Regions from separate parts of the Bacillus sp. KNSH39 genome, predicted to be linked through region 1. Evidence: riboswitches for the same ligand, from Rfam matches in the RefSeq annotation. Region 1 holds a riboswitch; the other holds the start of a gene.
What was found. A riboswitch is a leader RNA that binds a small molecule or an ion and turns the genes downstream of it on or off. The one in region 1 is predicted to bind cyclic di-AMP.

Region 1 (6,393 bases):
GGGATGAGCTTCCAATCGTTAGTTTCTTCACAGAACACATTCGTTTTTCTTTTCAAGCACCTATTACTGTTGTTACAAGGAATAAACGATATCCAGCGAGGCTCTATGAAACAATTGGAGCTAAGTTTGTCGTGTTTACAAATTGTGATAATATTTCTTTTTTATTTTTTGAATAGGGCGGGGGAAGAAATGATGAAGGTACTATTACTTGGAGATATAGCAAATCGTTGGGCAGTATCGGTAGAGCGAGTTCAAGAATTGGTTCAGATCGATCCCCTTTTTCCAGGGCCGTATATTATATTACCATCAAAAGATGCTTTGTATTTAGAGGTAGATATTACCGAGTATGAGCAGCTACATGCAGAATTGACACAAGTTTATATTCGCGGGAGAAATTTACGTGCATTTTTACGAGGAGAATAAAGGTTGAATAAAAAAGAGCGAATGCTGAGTGCAACAAGCTATGCACTTCATGTCATTCGCTTTTTTTATTTCATATTTAAAAGGTCATTTTTAAGAAAAGAAAAGAGAAATAAAGAAAATAGATGAAATAACAGTAATAATCTTCAATGTAAGCGTTTAAATGAATGTAAATATTATTATTTTCAGTAATTTACCCCTTTACAAGTGAAATATAGAGGAGTATATTTACTCTCATAAATCATTCATAAAATTTCCAAAAAAACCTAAAATCGCTGAGTTCCAGAAATGGAGCGGGGGAACCAATTTTGTGCATCGTCACTTGGGGTGAATCTTTCAGTTTTGAAAGTAGGGCTACTCTTTAGGCCCGAATCCGACAGCTAACCTCGTAAGCGTTTAGAGAGGAGGTTTACTTTTTGTTGTTCATTTTTTGAACACTGAGTAGAGCTCAGTGTTCTTTTTTAATATTTAAATGGTAAATTTTAACAAAAAGAGAGGGATAGTTATGTTAGATGTTGTAATGGTCGGGATTTTTATTTTATTAGTTGCATCGATGGCAAGTCTTGCAAGTTGGTCAGATAAAGTTGTGAAAGAAGGAAAGCAATCATGATGATTGTCTTATCGGTTATTGTCGCAGCAATTACAGTGTATTTAGTGTATGCATTATTAAATCCAGAGAAGTTTTAATTAGGGGGAATCATTCATTATGATTTGGGTTGCAGTCATTATTACAATGCTCTTGTTTATTTTAGTAGCAAAGCCAACGGGGATTTATTTAGAAAAAGCTTTTCAAGGTAGCAAAACGTTAGATAAAGTATTCGGGCCTTTTGAAAAACTTATTTTTAAAATTACGGGTGTAAAAGCATACAATCAAACGTGGAAACAGTACGCATTATCATTAGTTTTATTAAATGGATTTATGATCGTTGTCGTATACTTCATTTTCAGATTACAAGGTGTGCTGCCGCTAAATCCAGCACATATTGAAGGGATGGAGCCTACGCTCGCTTTTAATACAGCGATTAGTTTTATGGCTGATACAAATTTACAGCATTATAGCGGTGAAAATGGTTTATCCTATTTATCACAATTAATCGGGATTACATTTTTAATGTTTGCGGCACCAGCAACGACATTAGCGCTCGTTATGGCTTTTATAAGAGGACTTGCTGGAAAAGAACTTGGTAACTTTTTCGTTGATTTTACGAGAGCGTTAACGAGAGTGTTTCTTCCTATTGCATTTATTGCGGCACTAGTTTTTGTCGCACTTGGCGTACCACAAACGTTAGATGGGGCGGTTACAGCACAAACGATTGAAGGTGCAAAGCAAAGTATTTTACGTGGACCTGTTGCATCATTCGTTTCCATTAAGGAACTTGGAAATAACGGCGGTGGATTTTTCGGAGCAAATTCTACGCATCCTTTCGAAAATCCAGGACAAATGAGTAATATTTTGCAAATGATGCTTATGATGTTATTACCAACAGCACTTCCATTTACGTACGGACGAATGGTCGGAAATAAAAAACAAGGCCGCATCCTTTTCGTGTCACTATTTATGGTATTTTTACTAGGGTTTATAACGATTACGACATCTGAACTAAACGGGAACCCGGCATTAAATGGAATGGGTATCGAACATGTACAAGGAAGTACAGAAGGGAAAGAAGTACGATTTGGAACAGTATTTTCTTCACTATACGCAACGGTAACGACAGCTGCTGAAACAGGCGCTGTTAATACGATGCATGATACGTTAACACCAATTGGCGGTTTAGTTCCGCTTGTAAATATGATGTTAAATACTGTGTATGGCGGCGTTGGAGCAGGTTTTGTAAACATTATTATGTATGCAATTATCGCGGTGTTTATATCTGGGTTAATGGTTGGACGGACACCAGAGTTTTTAGGTAAAAAGATTGAAGGTAAGGAAATGAAATTAATCGCGGTCACGATTTTATTTCATCCATTGCTCATTTTAGGATTTTCGGCATTAGCTCTTTCAACAAATTTAGGGACGGATGCTATTTCTCATTCCGGTTTCCACGGTTTGACGCAAGTGGTATATGAATATACATCGTCAGCTGCGAATAACGGATCTGGATTTGAAGGATTAGGAGATAATACACCGTTTTGGAATATTACGACTGGTTTAGTTATGTTTTTAGGACGTTACTTCAGTTTAATTACGATGCTAGCTGTGGCAGCTTCATTGAAAGAAAAAACGGTAGTGCCAGAAACAGTCGGAACGTTCCGTACAGATAATAGTTTATTTGGTGGCATCTTCATCGGAACAATTGTAATTGTCGGTGCATTAACATTCTTCCCGATGTTAGTACTCGGTCCAATTGCAGAATTTCTTACATTGAAGTAATGGAGGGTAAATGATGAGACCGGTAGTAGTAAAAGAAAAACAATTAAATGAGTCACAAATACATGCTGTAGAAGATGAAGTTAGACAAGCGAAAACGATGGATCGTGATATCGTAACACATGCGATGAAGCAATCCGTTGCGAAATTGAATCCGAAAGTCATGATAAAGAATCCGATTATGTTCGTTGTGGAAATTGGATTTATCATTACGTTCATTTTATCTTTTCTTCCAAGCAGTTCTAGTAGTATACCAGGATGGTTTAATATAACAGTTTCTCTCATTCTATTATTTACAGTTTTATTTGCGAATTTTGCAGAAGCATTAGCAGAAGGTCGTGGTAAAGCGCAAGCCGATTCTTTAAAGCAGTCGAAGAAAGATGTGTTTGCAAATGTAGTAAAAGAAAATGGAGACATTGTCCAAGTTTCAGCAACTGATCTTAGAAAAGGTGACGTTGTTATCGTAAAACAAGGAGAAATGATTCCAAGTGATGGCGAAGTAATCAAAGGATTAGCATCTGTAGATGAATCTGCAATTACAGGTGAATCAGCTCCTGTTATAAAAGAAGCAGGCGGTGATTTTTGTTCCGTAACAGGTGGAACGATGGTCGTAAGTGATGAAATTACAATTGTCATTACGAGTAATCCTGGTGAATCATTTATCGATAAAATGATTTCTTTAGTAGAAGGAGCTGCTCGTCAAAAAACGCCGAATGAGATTGCTTTAAATACAGTATTAACGAGCTTAACTCTTATTTTCTTAATCGTCGTTGTGACGTTGCCGATTTTTACAAATTATTTAGGTTTTCAAATTGATACTGCTGTACTTGTAGCGTTGTTAGTATGTTTAATTCCAACGACAATTGGTGGTTTGCTATCAGCTATTGGTATTGCGGGGATGGATCGGGTGACAAAATTTAACGTGCTAGCGATGTCAGGGAAAGCAGTAGAAGCTGCGGGCGATATTAATACAATTATTTTAGATAAAACAGGTACAATTACTTTTGGGAACCGAATGGCTCATACATTATTGCCTGTAGGAAATGAAACGATTGAGCAAGTTGGAAAGTGGGCCGCTATTAGTTCTGTTTTAGATGAAACACCAGAAGGTCGATCTGTTATCGAGTATGTGCAGGGAAAATCTATATCATATAATAGAGAACTTGCAGAACAAGGTGAGTTTGTTCCGTTTAAAGCAGAAACGAGAATGAGTGGTGTTGATTTACAAGACGGAACGAAAGTGAGAAAAGGTGCTGTAGGTGCCGTTATTGAATGGGTTGAGTCACAAGGCGGAACAATTCCGAAAGATGTAAATCAAAAAGCAGACTTAATTTCAAAAGAGGGCGGAACACCACTTGTAGTTGCAGTAGATAATCGTATTTACGGTTTAATTTATTTAAAGGATACAGTAAAACCGGGTATGCGTGAGCGTTTTGAACAGTTACGCCAAATGGGGATTAAAACGGTTATGTGTACAGGTGATAATCCGTTAACAGCAGCAACCATTGCAAAAGAAGCTGGAGTAGATGAATTCGTTGCCGAGTGTAAACCGGAAGATAAAATTGCTGTCATTAAAGCAGAGCAAGATAAAGGGAAACTTGTAGCGATGACAGGTGATGGTACAAATGATGCTCCAGCATTAGCACAGGCGGACGTTGGATTAGCGATGAACAGTGGTACGACAGCAGCGAAAGAAGCGGCAAACATGATTGATCTAGACTCGAATCCAACGAAAATTATTGAGGTTGTAGGAATCGGTAAGCAATTGTTAATGACGCGAGGTGCTTTAACGACGTTTAGTATTGCGAATGATATAGCAAAATATTTTGCAATCATTCCAGCAATGTTTACACTTGCGATTCCGCAAATGGAGGCATTGAACATTATGAAATTAACATCACCACTGTCAGCGATTTTATCAGCATTAATATTTAACGCTGTTATTATTCCATTACTCATTCCGTTAGCGATGAAAGGTATTGCATATAAACCGATGAGTTCTAATGCATTGCTTAGCCGAAACTTACTTATTTATGGGCTTGGCGGAGTTATCGTTCCGTTCATTGGAATTAAAGTAATTGATATAATTGTCGGCTTGTTCATATAAGGAAGAGGGGAAAAAGATGGAGAAGAAACAAAGTATACTATCACCAATTATCCGTATTACTTTTACATTTCTAGTGTTGTGCGGACTTGTATACCCGCTTATTGTTACTGGTATTGCACAAGCCGTGATGAAGGATAATGCGGATGGAAGTCTAATATATAATGATAAAAATGAAGTGATTGGTTCTAAATTAATCGGGCAAAACTTCACGGATCCACGTTATTTTCAAGGGCGTGTTTCTAGTATTGAATATAAGGCTGAAGCATCTGGTTCAAATAACTATGCACCATCTAATCCAGATTTAGAGAAACGAGTAGAGAAAAGTATTGAAGAGTGGAAGAAACAAAATCCGAGCGTTCCAGTTACAGAAGTACCGATTGATTTAGTGACAAATTCAGGTTCAGGGCTTGATCCTGATATTAGTCCGAAGGCAGCTTCTGTGCAGGTGGATCGCATATCGAAATTAACGAATATTCCGAAAGAAAAACTTAATCAATTGATTAAAAATCAAACAGAAGGTGCTGCGCTTGGTTTATTTGGAGAGACCCGCGTAAACGTCTTAAAGCTAAATTTGGCATTACAGGAATTAATGAAATAGTAACAGTGCTACCTCAATCTAACGGATTGAGGTAGCGTTGTTTCGAATGAAAGGTAGTGTTTATTTTGTATGCAGATGATTATGAACCGAAGTTTCAAAGGCGAACGCCAGAGGAATATTTAGAATATATTCGTCAGCAAAATCGCGGAAAGTTAAAGTTATATGTAGGAGCAGCTCCAGGCGTAGGAAAAAGTTATAAAATGCTCTTTGATGCAAGGGAAATGAAAAAAGATGGAATTGATATTGTAATTGGTTTAATTGAAACGCATGGAAGAAAAGAGACGGAAGAAGCAATTGCTGATTTAGAAAAAGTTCCTTTGAAAGAAATACAGTATAAAGGAAAGGTATTTTATGAGCTTGATGTGGAAGGAATAAAAAAACGCGCGCCTCAAGTAGTCGTAGTGGATGAACTTGCGCATAGTAATGTTCCTGGTTCTAAACATAAGAAACGTTATATGGATGTGCAGGAATTGTTAGAGGCTGGTATATCGGTATTATCAGCTTTTAATATTCAACATTTAGAAAGTGTTCATGATATTGTAGCTCAAATTACGAATGTAAAAGTAAGAGAACGAATTCCAGATTTTATTTTACAAAAAGCAAATGAAATTCAGCTCGTTGATGCAACACCGGAAGTACTTCGGAAGAGGTTAATAGACGGAAAGATATATAAAGAAGAAAAAATTCAGCAAAGCTTACAAAATTTCTTTACGCTTAATAATTTAGGAGCACTTAGGGAATTATCGCTTCGTGAAGTCGCTGACGATATGGACGAAAAGATTAGTCAAACAGTGATAGAACCAATCGGAGTGAAAGAAAAAATTCTCGTTTGTGTACAATACAGTTCAACAGCGGAGAAATTAATAAGACGGGGATGGCGCATGGCTGATCGGTTAA
Region 2 (6,393 bases), 4.4 Mb from region 1:
GCACGTATGAGTAAACTGGATTGATTATGAAGAATGTTATGCCAACCTTTTTTCGGAATGAACTGTGGTATAACGACCGTAACGCGGTAATTCGATTCACTTGCCTTATATTGCACTGTATCAATGAACTTCGTTAGCGGCTGAATAATACTTCTATAATGAGAATGTAATGTAACAAGCCTTACTTCAGGTTGCCACTTCTTCCATTTCTCTTCAAATTTCTTTTCTTCTTCTCTGTCAAAAGCAACATATACAGCGATAACTTGATCTGCCGAAAGAGACTTCGCATAGTTCAATGAATTTTCTACTACATGCGTCATACCTGCTACAGGAACGACAATTACATTCCCCTCAATCGGAATAAGAGGCTCGCAAGTTTTTAAACTTAATTGATCACCCACTGCATCATAATGCTTCTTAATTCGATGGAATAAGAAGATAATAACTGGTAAGAAAATAAGAATCGACCAAACTTGTGCAAATTTAGTTAAAAAGAACATGCTCATTACGATAAAACTAATAACTGCACCAATTAAATTAACCGTTAATCTTAAAGCCCATCCTTCAGGCTTTTCGCGAAGCCATTTTAATACCATTCCTGTTTGAGAAAGTGTAAATGGAATAAATACACCTACTGCATATAGTGGAATTAAATGTTCTGTTTGTCCTTGGAAAGCTACAATTAAAATAATCGAAGCAACTCCAAGTATAATAATACCGTTTGAGTAACCTAGACGGTCTCCTCTAATCGTAAACATTCTCGGTATGAATTTATCTTTTGCCAGGTTAACCGCTAATAAAGGAAATGCAGAATAACCTGTATTAGCAGCAAGAATTAATATTAAAGCTGTTGTACCTTGTATGAAATAGTACATGAAATTACGTCCAAATGTTTGTTCAGCAATTTGAGAAACAACTGTTACTTCTTTACTCGGAGTCACTCCGTAATAATAGGCTAAAAACACAATTCCTGAAAATAACACAGCAAGTAATGCACCCATTGCAAGCAATGTTTTTGCAGCATTGTTTGGCGCAGGATCTTTAAAGTTCGGAATTGCATTTGAAATTGCTTCAACACCTGTTAAAGCAGAACTACCTGATGCAAATGCTCTTAGTAATAAAAATAAACTAATCCCTGCAACTGGTGTACCAATCGGCGCATGTAAAGTGGGTGAAACATGACCAGTTAAAATATTATATATGCCTACACCAATTAATATAAATAATGCTAAAACGAATAAATAAACAGGATATGCTAAAACGGAAGCTGATTCCGTTACTCCTCTTAAATTTAAGATCGTAATTAATATAACAAATATAACCGCAATAATTACGTTGTGTGCATGTAAGCTAGGAAATGCAGACGTAATTGCATCTGTACCAGCGGACACACTTACCGCAACAGTTAAAATATAGTCAACTAATAAAGATCCTCCAGCAATTAAGCCTGGATTCATCCCTAAATTTTCTTTTGATACAACATACGCTCCCCCGCCATGCGGATAAGCAAAAATAATTTGACGATAAGATAAAATAAGGGCTGTCAATAATACTAATACCCCAACAGCGATCGGAATGGAATACCAATAAGCGATCGCTCCAACACCTGCTAAAGCAATTAAAATTTGCTCTGGACCGTAAGCAACTGATGACAATGCGTCAGAAGATAAAATAGCTAAAGCTTTCGTTTTATTAAGCTTCTGTTCTCCAAGCTCCGTTGATTTTAACGGTCTTCCAATTAAAAATCTTTTAATAGATGAAACCAATGCTGTCCACTCTCCAATAATTTTGTACGAACTTTACTGCTTGTTACAGCCAGTAAACGATTTCCTCAGAAAACAAAAAATGTCTACAAGCCATAGCGAAATAGACTTGTAGACATTATTTTTTTTGTCGCACAAGCTCCACCTTCCTTCTCAATATAACGCTTACGAGGTTAGCTGTCGGATTCGGGCCTATGAGTAGCCCTACCTTTTCAAGGATTCACCCCATCGGATTATGTACTAATCCGTAAAAACGGGTCCCCCGTACCATGCGGTTTCAGCGATTTAGAAAATTGAAACTGTGGATTATAATACTCCTTTATTTTCAAAAAGTAAACAAAAATTTTTAATAAGAAAAAAATTAAAATGATTGCGCATAATCCACTGAGAAATATACATAATGAATACTAAAAAATCCGCAAAGGAGACCCATATGTCTAAAGAAAAGAAGCCTATTTTTTCCGATTCATATTTAGATGCAGTAGCAAATGAAATTAATCAGTTATATGGTAAACGTGAACAGGAAATAAATTTGACAGATAGAACGAAAAGAAATAAATAATTTGTCATACAAAAAATAAAAAAGATAGCAATACACTTATATATTGCTATCTTTTTTATTTTTTCATACATCTAATTCTATTACAGATCTGTTAAAGGTCATCTCTTCATACACCTTTAAATTTTGATATATAGTGCCTAATAATGGTGCCGCTATAGAAAATTGCTCTGCTACATCCAGTAAATATCCTTGCAAGTGCTTCCCTTCAATAAACGAACCCTTTTCCATATCACGTTGCATTGATGACTTCATATCATACGAAATTTTATCAATCGTTTTCATATGTTCCTGGGCAATATTAGCCTTTACTGGAGCTCCTAATACTCTCATGATTTGTACAGATTCCTCAAACACATTACGGATAAAATCACGGCCGCCTTCACTTTCACGGATTGGTCCAATTGGTGCACGCATTAACGTTGTCACACCTGACATTACAGTAATAAATAAATATTTATGCCACATATCTTGCGTAATATTTTCACTTAAAACAAAACTAGATTTCGTACCTGAAAATGCTTTAGAAATATGCTTTACTCTCTCTGAATTTTGAGACTTAATTTCTCCAAACACAAGTCTGTTGGCAGCGCTGGTTTGTACAATTTCTCCTTGATCGTTTAACGTCGTCTCGATAAAGCATAAACCGCCAATTACTTTTTCTTCGCCGAATTCTTTTTGTAATAGCGATAAATGAGCGATACCATTTAACAATGGAATGATTACAGTATTTTCGCCAACAAACGGCTTCAAATCTTGAATTGCCTCGTTTAAGTGATACGCTTTTGTTGAAAATAAAATAACATCAAATGGAGAAGTTCGCTCTTCTTTCGTTATTAATTTCGGTCGGAAGGAAAAATCCCCGTTAACACTTCGGATTACAAGTCCTCTTTCCTCTAATTGTTTTTTCCGTTTACTACGAACAAGAAACGTGACATCTTCTCCCTTCTCGACTAATCTGCCACCAAAAAATCCTCCGACTCCACCAGCGCCTAATACTAAAATCCGCATACAGCATCCCCCTTTTCAAAATACAATTTTATAACTTTTAGTATACATAACATTATACATGTTCCCTGCTAAATAAGCTGAATTTTCACTCTCAATTGAGTATAAAAGAGTGGTTATTTTCAAATAAATTTGGGCATGTTGTTTCTATAGCATATATGGAAAGGACACAATGTAGATGGAGGCAATACAATCAATTGAGGAAAAAGGTGTAGCAACAGCTATATTTCAATTTATATTCCCGTTTTCGTTTAAAGCTGGATATGAACAAGAGATGTTCCCTTTCTTACAAAAAAACGATTTTCGTCCTTTTCGGCTCGATCATCTCGATGATGAAAATACATATTATGGGGAGTTTAAAGTTTCACATCAAAATATGGAAGCATACTATCTTTCATTTACAAATAAAATTCTCTTTCCTCACTCAGAGCATCAAAAGGGCTTGCAACGTTATTCAAAGGACCTTAACTTAACTGGACATTTAACAACAAACCTTATTTCAATTCCATTCAAGATACACTCTATTGATGTCACACTTTGTCCTTATGAACTTGGCTTCTTAACAATTCGAACAGAAGTAAACACTGCTCCAAACATGACTTTATCTGAAGCAATCGAATTCGCTGCTCGCTTCCGTGTACTTGAAACTAAAAATGATACAAATGAGACTATTTGTATTGAATGTAACGGAAAAAAGTATTCCCAAGTTGAAAAATTCATTTTTGGTTATTTATTTCATGGTGTAACTGATTTCTTTGAAAAGAAGAGATTAAGAAGTTCATACTTTCAAACCTTCCCTTTCTTCGAAGACCAAAGAATGTACGTCCAAACTTTATTGTCACTAAAAGAAGGTATGGAGCTTAATGAAGCGGATGTTTATCGTACTTCTAGTCTTTCCGGATTAACAAGTGATGGTAAGCCATATGTGAGCGCAAATAACCTTCCTTACATTCATGACTATTTAAAAAAACACGCTTACCAGAGATGGGCTCCAAATCGTTATTTCATAATGGAAGAACATATTTTTACATGTGTAACAAATGAAGGAGAACGTAAAATCGCTAAACTTGCTAGTCAAATGTACGGAGAATTTTATTACGCTTTATTATTAAACCTATTCCATAAAATTGTTTTATTAAAAATGGCTAACGCCTATGCTGAGCTAAACATTGAACAAGATACTAATGAAATAGAGAAATTAATTTATTCGATCAATTCGTTCACTGCTAATTATTTTTCTTTAGAATTAGTATCCCAATCACAAAGTGAAGATATTTTCTTTCGTTTAAGAAAACTTTTTAATATTGAGGTTCTATACTCGAACGCGAAACAAAATCTTGATAGTTTGTTTAAATATCAAGAAAATGTCGCCTCTAAAAAAGATAGCCTCTTATTATTAATTTTAACGCTCTACTCTGTAGTGGGCCAAATGTTAGGGTTTACTATGATTGACCTTTTAAGAAACACCGATTCAAACAAAATATCGTCACCTCTTGAATTTTTCGCTCTATTAATTGCGATTAGCGGCATTGTCATTTCACTTATTTTAGGAGCCCAAAGTTTATACCAATGGGGTCTACAGCATAAACGAAGAAAAGCTTGGGTAAAACAAACTGTACTTTCTGCCGTTAAAGAGAAAGAAGATAAAAATTAAAAAAGGTTATTTTCAAATTCTTGGCGCGCTGCATTAAGTGAAATTTTTATGAGCGATTTTCCGATTATATCGGCGCAACTCGAAATATATCAGCGATTTTTTTAATATATCGACTTACCGACAAATGACAGGACCGGATAATAAAAAAGGGTGCTCCAAAATAAAACTTGGAGTACCCCTTTTATTATACGAATTCAGTTTACTTCCCTGCTTCGATTTGCTCTAATGCAGCAGCTACTTGCTCTTCCGTTAATTCATGTTGTATTACGTAGCGGTTACGTGGACTTACACGACATTCATGAGAACATGCACGTAAATATTTCGCTTCGTTTTCTTCAGAACATAAAATTTTCTTATTACATTCTGGATTTGAACAGTTTACATAGCGCTCACAAGGTTCACCTGTAAAGTGGTCTTTACCAACGATAACATGTTCTTTTTGGTTTACTGGTACAGCAATACGCTCATCGAACACGTAACATTGTCCATCCCAAAGCTCACCTTGTACCTCTGGGTCTTTTCCGTACGTTACAATTCCGCCGTGAAGCTGACTTACATCTTCATAGCCTTCACGAACTAACCAACCAGAAAACTTCTCACAACGAATTCCGCCTGTACAATAAGTTAAAATCTTTTTACCTTCAAGTACTTCTTTATTTTCACGAATCCAATCTGGTAATTCACGGAATGATTCGATATCAGGTTTAATCGCACCTTTGAAGTGACCTAAATCAAACTCATAATCATTTCGTGCATCAATGATAACTGTATCTTCTTGTTTCATTGCTTCATAAAAATCTTTTGGCTCTAAATACTTCCCAGTTATTTCGTGTGGGTTAATGTCATCTTCTAGACGAAGTGTAACTAACTCTGGACGAGGACGCACGTGCATTTTCTTGAATGCATGACCATCAGCTTCATCTATTTTAAATACGATACCGTCAAAACGTGGATCATTGTTCATTGCTTCCATGTATTTCTCTGTTTGTTCTACAGTTCCAGAACAAGTTCCGTTAATACCTTCTTTCGCTACAAGAATTCTTCCTTTTAATTCAAGTGAATTACAAAATGCTAAATGCTCTGCCGCGAATTCTTCTGGGTTTTCAATTGTTGTGTACATGTAATATAGTAATACTCTGTATGGTTTTGTAGTTGCCAATGTATTTCTACCACCTATCTAATTTTTAAAATCATGTATAAGTTAACGTTCATATCAAAACATATATAATAAGAAAATGAATCCCATTTTCTTTTCTTTATACTATTTTCTATCAGTTAACAAAAATAAAAAACAAGATTACACATCAAAACACTATGGTTATGTTGTAATCCCAATATATTATATATCATACAAATGCAATTCCATCAATTAATATGCTGGATTATCGGCTTTATGTTCACATAAATTT

Region 2: linked by a shared signal. The riboswitch ahead of ACUL40_RS01265 (APC family permease) and the one ahead of ACUL40_RS23600 (SipW-dependent-type signal peptide-containing protein) in region 1 are both predicted to bind cyclic di-AMP.

The regions. Positions count from the first base shown of each region.
Region 1 covers NZ_JBQXYO010000001.1:4,617,078-4,623,470, forward strand. The annotation lists gene ACUL40_RS23590 (hypothetical protein) at 1-176, shown strand, start outside; gene ACUL40_RS23595 (hypothetical protein) at 190-423, shown strand; cyclic di-AMP (ydaO/yuaA leader) riboswitch at 684-829, shown strand; gene ACUL40_RS23600 (SipW-dependent-type signal peptide-containing protein) at 926-1,030, shown strand; gene kdpF (K(+)-transporting ATPase subunit F) at 1,030-1,107, shown strand; gene kdpA (potassium-transporting ATPase subunit KdpA) at 1,127-2,794, shown strand; gene kdpB (potassium-transporting ATPase subunit KdpB) at 2,808-4,898, shown strand; gene kdpC (K(+)-transporting ATPase subunit C) at 4,915-5,496, shown strand; gene kdpDN (KdpD-like non-kinase potassium sensor) at 5,553-6,393, shown strand, end outside.
Region 2 covers NZ_JBQXYO010000001.1:247,332-253,724, reverse strand. The annotation lists gene ACUL40_RS01265 (APC family permease) at 1-1,766, opposite strand, end outside; cyclic di-AMP (ydaO/yuaA leader) riboswitch at 1,911-2,056, opposite strand; gene ACUL40_RS01260 (hypothetical protein) at 2,197-2,325, shown strand; gene panE (2-dehydropantoate 2-reductase) at 2,389-3,333, opposite strand; gene ACUL40_RS01250 (hypothetical protein) at 3,509-4,984, shown strand; gene trhO (oxygen-dependent tRNA uridine(34) hydroxylase TrhO) at 5,184-6,143, opposite strand.